Linked DNA regions of Asanoa ferruginea. The protein of the gene in region 1 interacts with the protein of each later gene in a pairwise test. Links are inferred from orthologs where the notes say so. Each region holds a gene or a part of one and is shown on either strand. Other genes may lie near its edges.

The links. The genes of interacting proteins can lie anywhere in the genome.
Region 2: the proteins of rpe (region 1) and eno interact in binary tests that used the Escherichia coli proteins (3 or more experiments, as listed by UniProt). The link is inferred for Asanoa ferruginea from one-to-one orthologs.

The regions. Positions count from the first base shown.
Region 1 is NZ_QUMQ01000001.1:5,046,997-5,054,275, forward strand. The notes cover bases 1,806-4,542. They hold rpe (ribulose-phosphate 3-epimerase), read left to right. Parts: upstream 1,806-2,702; coding sequence 2,703-3,383; downstream 3,384-4,542. Other genes in these bases: DFJ67_RS23755 (septum formation family protein), read right to left, coding at 1,806-2,632; DFJ67_RS23765 (GGDEF domain-containing response regulator), read left to right, coding at 3,383-4,360. Also shown: DFJ67_RS23750 (pentapeptide repeat-containing protein), read left to right, coding at 1-1,755; more of DFJ67_RS23755, read right to left, coding at 1,748-1,805; bifunctional diaminohydroxyphosphoribosylaminopyrimidine deaminase/5-amino-6-(5-phosphoribosylamino)uracil reductase RibD, read left to right, coding at 4,752-5,819; DFJ67_RS23775 (riboflavin synthase), read left to right, coding at 5,825-6,421; DFJ67_RS23780 (bifunctional 3,4-dihydroxy-2-butanone-4-phosphate synthase/GTP cyclohydrolase II), read left to right, coding at 6,418-7,279. UniProt on the Escherichia coli protein: Catalyzes the reversible epimerization of D-ribulose 5-phosphate to D-xylulose 5-phosphate.
Region 2 is NZ_QUMQ01000001.1:1,127,846-1,132,317, reverse strand. The notes cover bases 1-2,936. They hold eno (phosphopyruvate hydratase), read left to right. Parts: upstream 1-793; coding sequence 794-2,080; downstream 2,081-2,936. Other genes in these bases: DFJ67_RS05500 (DUF501 domain-containing protein), read left to right, coding at 2,746-2,936; DFJ67_RS05505 (FtsB family cell division protein), read left to right, coding at 2,150-2,749; nudC (NAD(+) diphosphatase), read right to left, coding at 1-704. Outside these bases: more of DFJ67_RS05500, read left to right, coding at 2,937-3,261; DFJ67_RS05495 (amino-acid N-acetyltransferase), read left to right, coding at 3,265-3,768; DFJ67_RS05490 (Ppx/GppA phosphatase family protein), read left to right, coding at 3,779-4,472. UniProt on the Escherichia coli protein: Catalyzes the reversible conversion of 2-phosphoglycerate (2-PG) into phosphoenolpyruvate (PEP). It is essential for the degradation of carbohydrates via glycolysis.

The DNA of each region.
Region 1 (7,279 bases):
TGGGGCCGGGTCGCGCTGGCGGTCGGCGGGTTCCTCGTCGCGATCTGGCCCGTGGTGCTGCTGCTGTTGGTGGCGGCCCTGCTCGCGGGCCTGTGGTGGCTCGGTCGCCCGCCGCCGGCGCGGCGCCGGCAACGCCCCGCGGGCGCGCGCCTGCCGCTGTTCGTCCACGTTGGGCTGTTGCTCGTGCTGGCGCTGGTTGTCGCGGTGCTGGTCGGGTTCCTCTTGTGGCAGGCGTTCGGCCGTCCGGACGTGGGCAACCCGGTGCCCACGCCCCTGCCGACGGGGACCCCGGTGGTGGGGTCGGGGCGGTGGACGACCCAGAACACCCTCGACGCCCTGAAGATCGTGCTGTCGATCGTCGGCGGCCTGGGTGCGGTCGTCGCGCTGACCGTTGCCTACCGCCGCCAGCAGCACGGCGAGGCGGCCGAATACCGCGAGGACACGCGGCTCTTCACGGAACGGTTCGCGAAGGCCGCCGAACTGCTCGGCGACACCCAGGCCGCAGTGCGCCTGGCCGGTGTCTACGCGATGGCGGCCCTCGCCGACGACTGGGCCGACGGCCGGCAGTCGTGCATCGACGTGCTGTGCGCCTACCTGCGCATGCCGCACACCGCACCGGCGCCGCCGGGGGAGCCCGACGCCCACCCCGGCCCGGCACCGAGCCGCGACCCGCGGGACGAACGCGAGGTCCGGCACACCGTGCTGCGGCTGGTCCGCGACCACCTGCGCCTGCCGGTCGACCGGGACGCCAGCTGGCACGGACACTCCTTCGACTTCACCGGCGCGCTCTTCGACGGTGGTGACCTCAGTGGCATCACCCTCGACGGCACGACCCAGCTCAACTTCGCGGGAGCGACGTTCGCCGACGGTCGGATGTCGTTCGTGGCGGCGGACTTCGCCGGCGGTGCCGTGTTCTTCGAGGGTGCGCGGTTCGCCGGCGGCCGGGTGTCCTTCGGCGCCGCGCGGTTCGCCGGCAGCGACGTGGATTTCACCACAGCCCGATTCTCCGGCGGTGACGTCGCGTTCGAGCACGCGGAGTTCGTCGGTGGCGCCCTGTCCTTCGAACGCGCGGAGGTCTCCGCCGGCGCCATCTCCTTCGAAGAGGCGGAATTCTCCGGCGGCGATATCTCCTTTCAGCAGGTCGAATACTCCGGCGGGAAGGTGTCGTTCGCCCGGGCGGCGTTCTCCGGACCGACCGTCGACCTTTCGCGGGCCCGGTTCTCCGGCTGTGCGGTGTCGTTCGAGGAGGCGCGGCTCTTCGAAGGCGAGATCTCGCTCGAGCAGGCCGAGTTCTCCGACGGGGAGGTTTCCTTCGTGGGCGCCATGTTGGTCGGGGGCGCCGTGTCCTTTCGCCGGGCGACGTTCGCCGGCGGCGAGGTCTACTTCGAAGGTGCCCGCTTCACGGCCAGTGCCGCGTCCTTCCAGCAGGCCGCCTTCTCCGGCGGCGAGGTCTCGTTCCGGGAGGCGGCCTTCGAGGGCGGTGCGGTCTCGTTCCTCGACGCGGTCTTCGCGAGCGGCAAGGTGTCCTTCGCGGGTGCGGAGTTCTCGGCCGGCGAGGTCTCGTTCGCCGGTGCCGAGTTCGCCGGTGGCGAGGTGTCGTTCCTCGATGCCGAGTTCTCCGGCGGTGCCGTCGTCCTCGAGGGGTCGGTGGTCACCGATGACGTCGCCGACAGCGGGCCGCTGTTCGACCCCAACCTGGCCGACAGCCCGCCGCCCGGCCTGCGGCTGCCCGCTGCGGCCCGAGCGGCTAGTTGACCGGGAGCAGGCTGGTGCCGCCGCCCTTGATCGAGCGGGTGAAGGTGCGGCCGCTGTCCCAGGAGAAGCACTTCACGCCGCGGTTGCCCTGGTCCCACTCTTCGGTGGTGGGGTAGTAGTAGATCGTGCCGGTGCGGGCACCGAGGTTGTCGTCCTTGGGCAGCTTGGCGTAGGTCGCGACGAGGTCGAGGCAGGCCTTGTGGATGGTCTCGTCGTCGGCGAGGAAGGTCTTGTAGGACTTCTCCGGTGCCGAGTAGATGCCGACGAACTCGCTGCGGTGTGACTTCGTGCAGGCGACCGGGGTCATCTCCTGCACGAGTTCTTTTTCGATCTTCGGCGTGAAGCAGCCGTAGCGCAGCGCGGAGGTCTTGGCGAGCGCGCCCTTCAGCGAGCCGTCCCGCGACGCCATGCTGTCGTCGTCGAGGGAGCGGGTCTCGGCGAGGTCGCAGCGATACCAGCGGGAACCGCCCTGCCACGCCTCCGGGGCCGGCAGCACCAGGCCCAGGCTGAGCCGGGCCGTGCGCCAGTCGCCGCCGAGGAAGGTGCTGGCCTTGGCACTGCATTCGGCGTACGCCGTCTGGTAGCTCTTTTCGCCGGAGACCGGCGGCTTGCCGCCCGCGGTGTCGAACGCTCCGACATGGACCGTTTCGGTCACGTGCGTGGTGGCGCAGTCGACCGGCGCGTAGGCGGCCAGGTAGCCGGACTCGACCGCCGAGCTGTGACAGACCTCGTTGTCGGGGACGAACGGCTTCGGCTCGCTCATCGGCCGCCAGTCGTCGCTGATGTCGCCGTCGACGCCGGCGGGGTTGCTGCCGCAGCCGGTCAACGCCAGGGTTGCCACGAGGCCCGCGAGGCCCACCGCCCACCAGCGTCGCATCCATCCCTCCCCAGGGCCGGGTTGAGGGCAACCCTACGGGGATCGGGCCCGGCTTCGTACACTGGCCCGTGTGACCCGACCGTCGCCGATCGTGGCGCCCAGCATCCTCGCGGCTGACTTCGCCCATCTCGCTGACGAGGTACGCCTTGTCGAGCAGGAGGCGGACTGGTTGCACATCGACGTCATGGACAACCATTTCGTGCCCAATCTGACAATTGGGTTGCCGGTTGTCCAGAGTCTGCGCCCGATCACGCAGCTCCCGTTCGATGTCCACCTGATGATCGACGAACCGCGGCGGTGGGCACCGGCCTATGCCGACGCCGGCGCCTACAACGTCACCTTCCACGTCGAGGCCTGCGACAACCCGGTCGCGCTGGCCAAGGACCTGCGCGCCGCTGGTGCCAAGGCCGGCCTGGCGATCGACCGCGACACCCCGATCGAGCCATATCTGGAGCTGCTGCCCAGCTTCGACACGCTGCTGGTGATGACGATCAAGGCCGGGTTCGGTGGCCAGCGGTTCCTGCCCGCGCTGCTGGAGAAGGTCCGCCTGGCACGCACCGCCCGGGAGAGCGGCCACCTCGAGTTGCGCATCGAGGTCGACGGCGGGATCGCCGACGACACGATCGAGCAGGCGGCGCAGGCCGGTGCCGACGCGTTCGTCGCCGGCACCGCGGTCTATGGCGCCGACGACCCCGCCGCGGCCATCCGCCGGTTGCGCGCCCTCGCCGCGAGTGGTGTAGTCGGGCACTGATGAGCGAACGCACCGAGGTCGCGCTGGAGGCCGCCAACCGGCTGGGCCTCGTGCTGATCGTCGACGACGACGACGACATCGCCCGGTTCGTCGGCATCAGCCTCAAGCTGCACGGCTTCGAGGTGATGCACGCCCGCGACGGCGTCGAGGCGCTGGAGCTGATCGAGCGGATCAAGCCCGACCTGTGCGTGGTCGACCTGATGATGCCGCGGATCGACGGCGTCGAGCTGACCCGGCGGCTGCGGGCCAACCCGATGACGGCCGCGCTGCCGATCATCATGCTGACCGCGAAGGGCCTGACCGTCGACAAGGTCTTCGGCCTGACCGCGGGCGCCGACGACTACATGGTCAAGCCGTTCGACACGTCGGAACTGGTCGCCCGGGTCGAGTCGACGTTGCGCCGCAACCGCGAATACCGGGAGGTCTCGCCGCTGACCGGGCTGCCCGGCAACACCCGGATCAGCCGGGAGATCACCGACCGGGTCCGCGGCGGCACCGACTACGCGGTCGCCTACATCGACATCGACCGGTTCAAGAGCGTCAACGACGTCTACGGGTTCGGTCGGGGCGACGAGTTCATCGGCGCGCTGGCCCGCAGCCTGCACCGGGCGGTGACGGTCGCCGGGATGCCGCCCGCGTTCCTCGGCCACATCGGTGGCGACGACTTCGTGATCGTCTGCGCGCCGCACCAGGTCCGGCCACTCTCCGAGAAGGCCGTGCTCGACTTCGAGAAGACCACCGACGGGTTGTACGACGAGCGCGACGCCGCCCGTGGCTACGTCGAGGTGCGCGACCGGCGCAACAACATCCAGCGGGCCGCCCTGGTGACGCTGTCGATCGGGGTGGCGCTGTCCAGCGGCGAGCGGCGGTTCAGCGATCCCCGCGAGATCATCGCGCTGGCCAACGAGATGAAGGGCGTGGCCAAGAGCCAGCCCGGCTCATACGTGGCCGTCGACCGCCGGCTGTCCGCACCCTGACCGGTTCGTCCGTTTCTTGGGCTCGGTGTGAGGTAGGTCGCCTCACGATCGCTGTTCCGCGGATTGCGTGTAAGACTTAGTTACCCACCACGCGCTGGCGGGACTCGGTGAAATTCCGAACCGGCGGTGATCCGGGGGCCTGGCCCTTGGTAAGCCCGCGACCCGACCGAAGGCACCTCTTCGGGCGGTGGACCTGGTGAGAATCCGGGGCCGACGGTTGGGCGCCCTCACGGCACCCAGACAGTCCGGATGGGAGACAGCGCGAGGGCGGACGGCCGCGCCGTTGTCTGGCGCCGTCGTCGGGACGGTTGTTCGTTGCCGTTCCGAGCCCCCTCACGCATGCCTCCTTTCGCCCGCGCCGCGTGCACACGGCGAACGGGAAGGAACGGGCATGGCGAGCGGCGGCGTCTCCATCGACGAGGCGATGCGACGCGCGATTGCGCTTGGCGCACGCGGGCTCGGCACCACCAGTCCCAACCCCATCGTGGGTTGCGTCCTGCTCGATGCCGCCGGTGAGGTGGTCGGCGAAGGCTTCCACGCCTACGCCGGCGGCCCGCACGCCGAGATCGTCGCGCTCGCGCAGGCCGGCAACCGGGCCCGCGGCGGCACCGCGGTCGTCACCCTGGAACCCTGCAACCACACCGGCCGCACCGGCCCCTGCACCCGCGCCCTGATCAACGCGGGCGTGGCCAAGGTCGTCGTCGGCGTCGCCGACCCCGACCCGGTCGCCCGGGGCGGCGCCGAGACGCTGCGGGCCGCCGGCGTCGAGGTGCGGATGGGTGTCCGCGAAGACGAGGCCGAGGCCGGCAACATCGCCTGGCTGACCAGCGTGCGCCGGGGCTGGCCCTACGTGGTCTGGAAATACGCCGCCACCCTCGACGGTCGGTCCGCCGCCGCCGACGGCACCAGCATGTGGATCACCTCCGAGGCCGCGCGCACCGACGTGCACGGGCTGCGCTGCGCCAGCGACGCCGTGCTGGTCGGCGTCGGCACCGTGCTCGCCGACGACCCGCGGCTGACGGCCCGCAACCTGCGCGACGGCTCGCTGGCGATCCGCCAGCCGCTGCGGGTCGTGGTCGACAGCCACGGGCGTACCCCCGCTGGTGCCAAGATCCGCGACAACGCCGCCGCCACCTGGGTGGCGACCGCGGCCGAGGTCGGCACCGGTCCCGACGGCAAGGTCGACCTCCAGGCGCTGCTCGCGGCGCTGCACGTGCGCGGCGTCCGCTCGGTGCTGCTGGAGGGCGGCCCCCGGCTGGCCGGCGCGTTCCTCGCCGCCGGGCTGGTCGACAAGGTGATCGGGTACGTCGCGCCGAAGCTGCTCGGCGCCGGCCCGTCGGCGCTCGCCGACGCGGGCGTCTCGACCATCGCCGAGGTCATCGACCTCGAACTCACCGACGTCACGCGGGTCGGCCCTGACCTGCGGTTCACCGCTGTGCCACGCAAGAAGGAGGGCTGACCCGCATGTTCACCGGCATCATCGAGGAGCTCGGCGAAATGGTCGGCTGGACGGCCACCGGCGACGACTCCGGCCTGATCGCCATCCGCGGCAAGACCGTCGTCGACGACCTCGGGCACGGCGACTCGATCTCGGTCAACGGCGTCTGCCTGACCGCGGTCGAGATCTCCTCCGACGGGTTCACGGCCGACGTGATGGGTGAGACCCTCCGGCGCTCGTCGCTCGGCGAGCTCAAGCCCGGCGACCCGGTCAACCTGGAACGGGCGGCCAAGCTCGACAGCCGGCTCGGCGGCCACCTCGTGCAGGGGCACGTCGACGGCGTCGCCCGGATCACCGCCCGGGAGCCCGCCGAACAGTGGACCACCGTGCGGTTCGAGCTGCCGGCGGCGATCCGCCGGTATGTGGTGGAGAAGGGTTCGATCACCGTCGACGGTGTCTCGCTGACGGTCATGGAAGCGGGTGACGACACGTTCGCGGTGGGGCTGATCCCGACCACGCTCGGTCTCACCACGCTCGGTCACAAGCAGGTCGGCGACCTGGTCAACCTCGAGGTCGACATCATCGCCAAATACGTGGAACGACTTCTTGGGAAGAGGTCATGACGCTGTCAACTGTCGAAGAGGCCGTCGCCGCGATCGCGGCGGGCCGGCCGGTCGTGGTCGTCGACGACGAAGACCGGGAGAACGAGGGCGACCTGATCTTCGCCGCCGAGATGGCGACGCCGGAACTGCTCGCGTTCACCGTCCGCTACACGTCGGGCTACATCTGCGCGCCGGTCACCGAGGAAGACGCCGACCGGCTCGAGCTCCCGCCGATGTACCACACCAACCAGGACCGGCGCGGCACCGCCTACACGGTGACGGTCGATGCCCGCGAGGGCGTGACCACCGGCATCTCGGCCGCCGACCGGGCACACACGATCCGGCTGCTGGCCTCGGCCGACACGACCGCCGGCGACCTGTCCCGCCCCGGCCACGTGGTGCCGCTGCGGGCCAAGGCCGGCGGCGTGCTGCGCCGCCCCGGCCACACCGAGGCCGCGATCGACCTGGCCGAGCTCGCCGGGCTACGCCCCGCCGGGGTGCTCTGCGAGCTGGTCAACGACGACGGCACCATGATGCGCCTGCCCGACCTGGAGAAGTTCGCGGCCGAACACGGCCTGGTGCTGATCTCGATCGCCGACCTGATCGCCTACCGGCGCCACCACGAGAAGCAGGTCGAGCGGGTCGTCGAGACGCGCATCCCGACCGAGCACGGCGTGTTCACCGCGGTGGGCTACCGCGCGGCGCACGACGGCGCCGAGCACGTGGCGATGGTCTACGGCGACCTCGCCGACGGCGCCGACGTGCTGGTCCGGGTGCACTCCGAGTGCCTGACCGGCGACGTGCTGGGCTCGCTGCGCTGCGACTGCGGCCCGCAGCTCAACGCGGCACTGGCCCGGGTGGCGGCCGAGGGCCGCGGCG
Region 2 (4,472 bases), 3.9 Mb from region 1 along the record:
GCCTCGGCCAGCTCCTTGCCGTCGACCACCGGCTCGGCGTCGGGCGCGGCGCTGGACAGGAAGCCGGTCAGCACCACGCCGGGGCCCGACATCGCCCACGGTTGGCTGCCGAAATAGCGCAGGCCGCTGACCGTGAGGCCGACCTCCTCGGCGACCTCGCGGTGCACCGCTTCCTCCAGCGACTCGCCGGCCTCGACGAAGCCGGCGACCAGCGCCCACAGCTCGGTCGGGCCGTAGGTGTGTCGGACCAGCAGGATCTCGTCACCGCGGCGGATCGCCGTCAGCACGGCCGGGGAGAGCTGCATCGGGACGTAGAGGTCGCAACCGGGGCAGCGGCGGGCGTGTTCGCCCGGCACGTCGGCGAGTTCGGTCGCGCAGGCGCCGCAATAGCGATGGCTGCGCCGCCAGGTGACTATCTGTAGCGCCCGACCGGCAAGGGCGGCCAGCGGCTCGTCGAGGGCCGCCGCGACCGACGGCCAGCCCTGCCAGTCACCCAGCGTGTCGATCCGCTCGGGTAGACCGGCGGCCCAGACCCGGACACCGTCCAGCGCTCCGAGCGGCACCCACGCGTGGTCGTCGACCACGCCGTCAAGGTCGCCACGGCGGGGGAAGGGCGTCAACAAACGGCGCCCGGCGACCAGCACGCAGTGGTCAGCGGGGCCGGGCGGGGTGGTGGCGACCGCGTCGGGCACGAACCGGCTCACAGAGGCCACCGTAGCCCCCGATAGGCTCTTCCGGGACGCAGCGTCGCGGCCGCGAGACCACGACATCAACACACTGAGGAGTCGGAACAGTGGCCACCATTGAGGGAATCGTCGCCCGGGAGATCCTGGACTCGCGCGGCAACCCCACCGTCGAGGTCGAGGTCGGGCTCGACGACGGCACGATCGCGCGGGCCGCGGTGCCGTCGGGTGCGTCGACCGGGGCGTTCGAGGCGATCGAACTGCGCGACGGAGACAAGGGCCGTTACGGCGGCAAGGGCGTCGAGAAGGCCGTCGCCAACATCGAAGACCGGATCGTCGACCAGCTCGTCGGCTTCGAAGCCAGCGAGCAGCGGCTGATCGACCAGAAGATGCTCGACATCGACGGCACCCCTGACAAGTCGCAGCTCGGCGCCAACGCCATCCTGGGCGTCTCGCTGGCCGTGGCCAAGGCCGCCGCCGGGGCGTCGGAGCTGAGCCTGTTCCGCTACCTGGGTGGCCCCAACGCCCACCTGCTGCCGGTGCCGATGATGAACATCCTCAACGGTGGCGCGCACGCCGACTCCAATGTCGACGTGCAGGAGTTCATGATCGCTCCGATCGGCGCGCCGACGTTCCGCGAGGCGCTCCGCAGTGGCGCCGAGGTCTACCACGCCCTCAAGGCCGTGCTGAAGACCAAGGGCCTGTCCACCGGCCTCGGCGACGAGGGCGGCTTCGCGCCCAACCTGCCGACCAACGCCGCCGCGCTCGACCTGATCGCGGAGGCGGTCGAGAAGACCGGCTACCGGCTGGGCACCGACATCGTGCTCGCGCTCGACGTGGCCGCGACCGAGTTCTTCGCCGACGGCGTCTACACGTTCGAGGGCGAGAAGCGCAGCTCCGACGAGATGAGCGCCTACTACGAGAAGCTCGTCGCCGACTACCCGATCGTGTCGATCGAAGACCCGCTGGCCGAAGACGACTGGGCCGGCTGGGCCGCGTTCACCGCGAGCGTCGGCGACCGGGTGCAGATCGTCGGCGACGACCTGTTCGTCACCAACCCGCAGCGGATCGCCCGCGGCATCGCCGAGCGGTCGGCCAACGCGGTGCTGGTCAAGGTCAACCAGATCGGCTCGCTGACCGAGACGTTCGACGCGGTCGACCTGGCTCACCGCGCCGGCTTCTCGACGATGATGAGCCACCGTTCCGGCGAGACCGAGGACACCACGATCGCCGACCTGGCCGTCGCGGTCGGCTCCGGCCAGATCAAGACCGGTGCGCCGGCCCGATCCGACCGGGTCGCCAAATACAACCAGCTCCTCCGGATCGAAGAGGAGCTCGCGGACGCGGCGCGCTACGCCGGCGCGGGCGCGTTCCCGAGGTACCGTTCGGCTAGCTGACCCCGCGTGTGCCGGGGCCTCCGTGGAGGCTCCGGCGCGCCGGGACCTCGGGGGAGGGGGTGTCGGGTTGTGACGCAGCGCCGCATGCCCAGCGGGCAAGGGCCCTCCCGTCGCTCCAGCAGCAACGCCGGCCGCGCTTCCGGCCGGTCGGCGGTCGCCCGGTCCAGCGCGCGGGAGGCCGTCGTCGCGACCACGCCGCGGTCGGCCAACCGGCCGGCCGCCGCCCGTCGCACGGGTGCGGGCGCGACCGCTGCTGCCCGCCGCACCGCGGCACCACAGCCGCGCCGGCTCACCGGCCGGGCGACGGTGCTGGTGGCGGTGCTGATCGCGCTCGCGCTGGCCTACACCTACCCGATCCGGGTCTACCTCAACCAGCAGTCCGACATCGCGGAGATGGAGTCGGCACAGGCCGTGCAGCGCGAGAAAATCAAAGAGCTGCAGGACCAGGCGGCGCTCTGGAAAGACCCCAACTACATCAAGACCCAGGCGAGGAGCCGCTTCTTCATGGTCCTCCCCGGCGAAGAGCTGTTGATCCTGCTCTCCGACCCGGACGGTGCCGCCCGCGACGCGGGCCTGCCGCCGCCGGGCGCGACGCCACCCGAGCCCGACCCCTGGTATGACACGCTCTGGTCGAGCATCGGTGCCGCCAACGCGGGAGCGGCCAAATGATCCCGCCCCCGGTGCGCGAGCAGGCGTCCGAGCACGACCGGGCCGCCGTCGCCGAGCAGCTCGGCCGGCCGCCACGGGCGATCCGCGCGGTCGCACACCGCTGCCCGTGCGGGCTGCCCGACGTGGTGGAGACGACGCCGCGGCTCGCCGACGGCACCCCGTTTCCGACCCTGTTCTACCTGACCTGCCAGCGGGCCACGGCGGCGTGCAGCCGGCTGGAGTCGGCCGGGCTGATGAAGGAGATGGCCGCGCGCCTCGCGGAAGACCCCGAGCTGGCGGCGCACTACCGGGCCGCACACGAGGATTACCTGAGCCGGCGCGAGTCGATCGAGCACGTCGAGGAGATCGACGGCATCTCGGCCGGCGGCATGCCCGGCCGGGTCAAGTGCCTGCACGTGCTGGTCGGCCACGCCCTCGCGGTCGGCGAAGGGGTCAACCCGCTGGGCGACGAGGCGCTCGCCGAGATCGGGCCCTGGTGGGAAGCCGGCCCCTGCGTCGAGGTGGCCGACTAGCCCATGGCCGAGATCGTCATCCGCCGCGCCCGCACCGGCGACGTGCGGGCCATCCGCCGCCTGATCGACACGTTCAGCACCGGCGGCCGGCTGCTCAGCAAGGCGACCGTCACGCTATACGAAGACGTGCTCGAGTTCTGGGTCGCCGTCGACGGCGAGACCGTCGTCGGCTGCGGCGCACTGCACGTCATGTGGGAAGACCTGGCCGAGATCCGCACGGTCGCGGTCGACGCCGGACACCAGGGCCGCAAAATTGGGTACGAGCTAGTGACCGCCCTGATCGCCGCCGCGCGCGACGTCGGCGTCCGCCGGGTGTTCGTGCTCACATTCGAGACCGAGTTCTTCGGCCGCTTCGGTTTCCGCGAGATCGACGGGGCCCCGGTGCCACCAACGGTGTATGAGCAGCTCCTGCGCTCGTACGACGAAGGTGTCGCGGAGTTCCTCGACCTCGAACGCGTCAAGCCGAACACCCTGGGCAACACCCGGATGCTGCTCCACCTCTCGTAGTGTCGACCTTGTGACCCGGGTAGCTGCCATCGACTGTGGGACCAACTCCATCCGCCTGCTCGTCGCCGACGTGGGCCCCGACGGGCACCTGGTCGACGTGACCCGCCGGATGGAGATCGTCCGGCTCGGCCAGGGCGTCGACCAGACCGGCCGGCTGGCACCGGAGGCGATCGAGCGGACCCGGGTCGCGCTGGCCGACTACACCGCGCAACTGAGGGCGCTGGGCGCCTCGCGGGTGCGGATGTGCGCGACCTCGGCGTCGCGCGACGCGGCCAACGCGGTCGACTTCACCGACATGGTGCTGACCACGCTCGGCGTGGCCCCCGAGGTGGTCACCGGCGACGAGGAGGCCCGGCTGTCCTACACGGGCGCGGTGCGCGGCCTGGTCGAGCCGACCCCGTTCCTGATCGTCGACATCGGCGGCGGCTCGACCGAGTTCGTCACCGGCTCGTCCGACGCCGGCCCCGACGCGGCGATCTCGGTCGACATCGGCTGCGTCCGGATGACCGAGCGGCACCTGCACAGCACCCCACCCACGGCGGCCGAGGTGGCGGCGGCGGAGGCCGATATCGCGGCGGCCGTCGACCGGGCGCTGGCGGCGGTGCCGGGCCGCGACGCGGCGACGCTGGTCGGCCTGGCCGGCTCGGTCACCACGGTGGTGGGCATCGCGCTGGACCTGCCGGGCTACGACCCGGGGCGGATCC